DNA from 2 places in the Streptomyces sp. NPDC098101 genome. Region 1 is predicted to be linked to the other one. Evidence: riboswitches for the same ligand, from Rfam matches in the RefSeq annotation. Region 1 holds a riboswitch; the other holds the start of a gene.
The links. Region 1 has a riboswitch for cobalamin ahead of metE (5-methyltetrahydropteroyltriglutamate--homocysteine S-methyltransferase). Riboswitches for the same ligand answer to the same signal wherever they lie in the genome.
Positions count from the first base shown of each region.

Region 2: another riboswitch for cobalamin. It lies ahead of ACIQVI_RS05580 (CbtB-domain containing protein); the one in region 1 lies ahead of metE (5-methyltetrahydropteroyltriglutamate--homocysteine S-methyltransferase).

Region 1 covers NZ_JBIWAS010000001.1:322,112-324,302, forward strand. Annotated here, with positions in the region: gene metE (5-methyltetrahydropteroyltriglutamate--homocysteine S-methyltransferase) at 1-1,257, opposite strand, end outside; cobalamin riboswitch at 1,423-1,643, opposite strand; gene ACIQVI_RS01360 (3-hydroxybutyryl-CoA dehydrogenase) at 1,958-2,191, opposite strand, start outside.
Region 2 covers NZ_JBIWAS010000001.1:1,365,800-1,367,990, forward strand. Annotated here, with positions in the region: gene ACIQVI_RS05575 (CbtA family protein) at 1-613, opposite strand, end outside; gene ACIQVI_RS05580 (CbtB-domain containing protein) at 628-855, opposite strand; cobalamin riboswitch at 895-1,057, opposite strand; gene ACIQVI_RS05585 (histidine phosphatase family protein) at 1,182-1,751, shown strand; gene ACIQVI_RS05590 (FecCD family ABC transporter permease) at 1,810-2,191, opposite strand, start outside.

The sequences.
Region 1 (2,191 bases):
GGAGTCGGCCCCGGTGACGGCCTCGGTGCGGGCCCGCACGGCCGGGTTCCGGGTGATGGGGGAGTTCGCGCGGGAGGCGAGGGCGGCGCGGTTGGCGGCCAGCTCGCCCGCGATCGCGTCGGTGCCCCGGGACAGGCCCTTGGCCAGCGTCGTGATCTCGGCGGTCTTCTGCCGCGCGAAGGAGAGCCAGCGCAGGATCTGCGGGTCGACGTCCTTCTCGGCCGCCGCGTCGAGCGGCACGTGGAGCAGCGAGGAGGAGGCGGAGACGTCGACCCGGTCGGCGAGGCCGAGCAGGGTGCCGAGGACGGCCAGGGACTTCTCCAGGTCGTTGACCCAGATGTTGCGGCCGTCGACCACACCGGCGACGAGCCGCTTGCCGGGCAGGCCGCCGACGGCGGCGAGCCCGTCCAGGTTGGCGGCCGCGGGGCCGGTGAAGTCGAGCGCGAGGCCCTCGACCGGGGCCTTGGCCAGGACGGGCAGGGCGTCGCCGAGCCGGTCGAAGTACGAGGCGACGAGCAGCTTGGGCCGGTCGGTGAGCGCCCCGAGGTCGCGGTAGGCGCGCGCGGCGGCGTTCAGGTCGGCCGGGGTCCGGTCCTGGACGAGCGCGGGCTCGTCGAGCTGCACCCACTCGGCGCCGGCCGCGCGCAGGTCGGCGAGGACCTCCGCGTACACCGGCAGGAGCCGGTCCAGCAGGGTCAGCGGGTCGAAGTCGGCGGGCACGCCCGGCGCGGGCTTGGCCAGCAGCAGGTAGGTGACGGGTCCGACGAGGACGGGGCGGGCCGTCAGCCCCAGGGCGAGGGCCTCCTCCAGCTCCGCGACCTGCTTGGCGGAGTCGGCGGTGAAGACGGTGTCGGGGCCCAGCTCCGGCACCAGGTAGTGGTAGTTGGTGTCGAACCACTTCGTCATCTCCAGCGGGGCGACGTCCTGCGTGCCGCGCGCCATGGCGAAGTAGCCGTCCAGGGCGTCGGCCGCGACGGCCTCGCGGTGCCGCGCGGGGATCGCGCCCACCATGACGGTGGTGTCCAGGACGTGGTCGTAGTACGAGAAGTCGCCGGTCGGCACCTCGTGGACGCCGGCCTCGGCCAGCTGCTTCCAGTTCGTTCGGCGCAGTTCGGCGGCGGTGGACCGGAGGGCGTCGGCGGTGACGCGGCCCTTCCAGTAGCCCTCGATCGCCTTCTTCAGCTCCCGGTCACGGCCCTGACGGGGGTAGCCGTAGACGGTGGCCCGTGCTGCCGCGGCTGCGGACTTCGTGGTCACGGAGATCTCCTTCGCGAGATGAATCCCTGAGGTCCCGGAGACGGGACGGGGGCGCGAAGGGGCGACGGACCGGACGGTACGAGCACGCGCGGCGGGCGCGGTCGTCCGTCTGGTATGTGCGCCGACCCGCCCTCGAGGTCACCGGGATGTCCGCGCGCGGAATCGTTCCGCGTGCGGGCAACGGGCAGGTCTTCGGACTCGCGGGCACGTCCTCACGAGGAGGTGTTCCTACTGGCCGTCGCTTCCCGGACCCGTCCCGGGTCCAGTGCGTATGACGGCGGTCGTTCCCGCTCACCGCTGCGGGGCAGTCCCGGATTCCCACCGGGTTCCCTCTTACGACGCATCCCGCCTGGCGGACGGGGCGAACCAGCTGCCGGGCCAGCCTACGGGGTCCGTTCCGCGACCGGGGACGGGTATCTCGCCATTCGGACGAGAAAGTGAGACGGAGGGGTGAACGGGCCGGGCGGTGCGGGCATCCGTGCGTACGGGTCCGGCGGGCGTACGTGTCCCGTGCGTACGGGCCTCGGGCGTACGGGCCCGGCGTGCGTACGGGCCAGGGCGTGCGGGTCCGGGTGCGCCGGGCGCACGGCAGCGGGGCCGGGGACGGCACCACCCGTCCCCGGCCCCTCGCCGTACCGCCGCCGGGTCCTCTCTCGGGACCCTCCACCGGATCCCTCCCCGGCGGCGGGTGCCGGCCCCCTCAGGCCGGCCGTCCGGGCGTCTCCGCCCGGTCGTACGTGTGGAACCCCCGGCCGGTCTTCCGGCCGAGCAGCCCCGCCTCCACCATCCGCAGGAGCAGCGGCGGCGGCGCGTACAGGGGCTCCTTGAACTCCTCGTACAGCGAGTTCGCGATGGAGGCCACCGTGTCGAGTCCGATCAGGTCCGCGAGCCGCAGCGGCCCCATCGGGTGGGCGCAGCCCAGCTCCATGCCCCG
Region 2 (2,191 bases), 1.0 Mb from region 1:
CGTTCGCCGGCAGGACCGCGAAGGCGATGCCCGTCACGACGAGGAAGCCGAAGCCGGCGGCCAGGCTCGCGTTCCAGTTGCCCAGGCGCGGCGCCAGACGGCGGCCGAGGATCACCGCGCCGACGCCGAGCAGCACGCTGAGCAGGATCATCAGGAAGAACAGGGTGGTGCGCTTCCCGATGGTGTCGGGGTTGCCGACGGCCGGCGGCGTCGCCGGGTACTTCAGGAACGGCACCAGGTAGACGGTGGTGAAGGCCGCGGCGGCGGTCAGCGCCGCGGTGGCCCGCGGGCTGAACCGGCCGATGCGGCCGAGCGCGAAGGAGAAGGCGAGCGCGGCGACGCCGCCCAGCGCCACTCCGTAGACGAGGACGCCGGTGGCCAGGCCGAAGGTGGACTGCGCGGAGCGGCTGACCACCTCCTCCTCTTCCTCGGCCTCCGCGCCGCCGTGCCCGGCGTGGGCCGCCTCCTGGGCGGCCTGGGCCTCCTCCACGGCGATGGAGCCGTCCACGGAGGGCTCACCGCCGACGTAGGCCACGGCGAAGGCGAACAGACCGGCTATCAGACCCGCGATCATGCCGCGGATCAACAGGGTTCTCACAGTCGAGGCGTGCATGTGCTGATCGCCTCTCAGTGGCAGGGGAAGCCGAGCAGGTGGCGCCCGTCGTGCACCCACTCGTGCACGTCGGAACCCGCGAAGAGGGAGGTGGCACCCTGCTCGGCGCCCACGAAGTACAGGGCGATCAGCGCGAGGAGGCCGACGAAGAAGGCCCAGGGCAGCACGGCCCGCACGGGCAGCGGAGCCGGTACGGCGACGGAAGGGGGGGAAACGGCAGCGGAGACGGCAGCCTCGGCCATGATGAAACCTCCTGCGGGAACGCGCGTCCCAAACGGTGGTGCAGGACGACGGTCCACGGGTCTGACTCGCCGCGGCCCCCCTTGCCCGGGAAGGCCTCGGCACACAGTGGCGCGACCGTGCCGGGTTCCCACCGGACTTCCGTATCGCCGTCGTCACGCTGTTCAAATGTCGCCTGACGGTACCGCGTGACGTGGACATTGTTAAGGGCGTGAGGCCTGGATCACCTTCCGCGCGCCCCCGGGCGGAACGCCCGCTTCCCCGGGGCCCGTACCGTACGGGGGACCGCTCCGCCGCCCCGTGCCGGCGCCGACCGAGAAGGATCCCGATGACAGTCCGGCTGACCCTCGTCCCGCCCGCCACGAACGACGCGCTGCGCGAGGTCCGGTTCGACGACGACGGCCCCCTCGACCCGGCGGGACGTGCCCGCGCCGAAGCCCTCGCGGCCGCCGTGGACCCCGCCACGCGCGCGTACGCCTCGCCGTCCGCGCGCTGCCTCGGCACCGCCCGGGCCCTCGGCCTGCGGGCCGAGCCGGCGCCGGGCCTGGCCGGCTGCGCCATGGGCCGGTGGCGGGGGAGGACCCTCGAAGACGTCGCCGCCGCCGAGGAGGCCGGGCTGGCAGCCTGGCTGTCCGACCCGGAGGCCGCGCCGCACGGCGGGGAGTCCCTGCGCGACCTGCGCGTCCGGGTCGGGGCCTGGCTCGACGCGCTCCGGGAGGGGTCGGGGCGCGTCACGGCCGTCGTCGAACCCGACGTCGTCCGCGCGGCGACGGTCCACGCCCTCGGGGCGCCGGACGCGACCGCCCGGCGCCTGGACGTCCGCCCCCTGACGGCCGTCCACCTCAGCGGCCGGAGCGGGCGCTGGAACCTGCGCGTCGGCGAGCCGTTCACCGGATGACGCAAACGGGGAGGGGGAGGATCACCCGGTGGTCCTCCCCCTCCCCGCCGTACCCGCCTCAGACGGGCCGCTTCCACTCCCGCAGCAGCAGATAGCCCAGGTACACCCCGCCGACGGCCATCGTGTACAGGCCGACCGGCAGGTCGTCGAAGAACGGCAGCTGCTGGGCCGCGAGGTCCGCGAGGACCAGGAGCAGGGCGCCGAGCAGGGCCGACATGACGAGCTGCGGCCCGCCGCTGCGGGTGACCCGCTTGGCGATCTGCGGCGCCGTCAGGGAGACGAAGGCGATCGGACCGGCCACGCTGACCGCGCCCGCCGACAGGACGATCGACAGGGCGACCGCCGCCGTCGCGGTCCGGTCCGGGCGGGCGCCCAGACCGGTGGAGAGGTCGTCGCCCATCTCACCGATGCTCAGCGGCCGCGCGAGGAGCGCCGCCAGG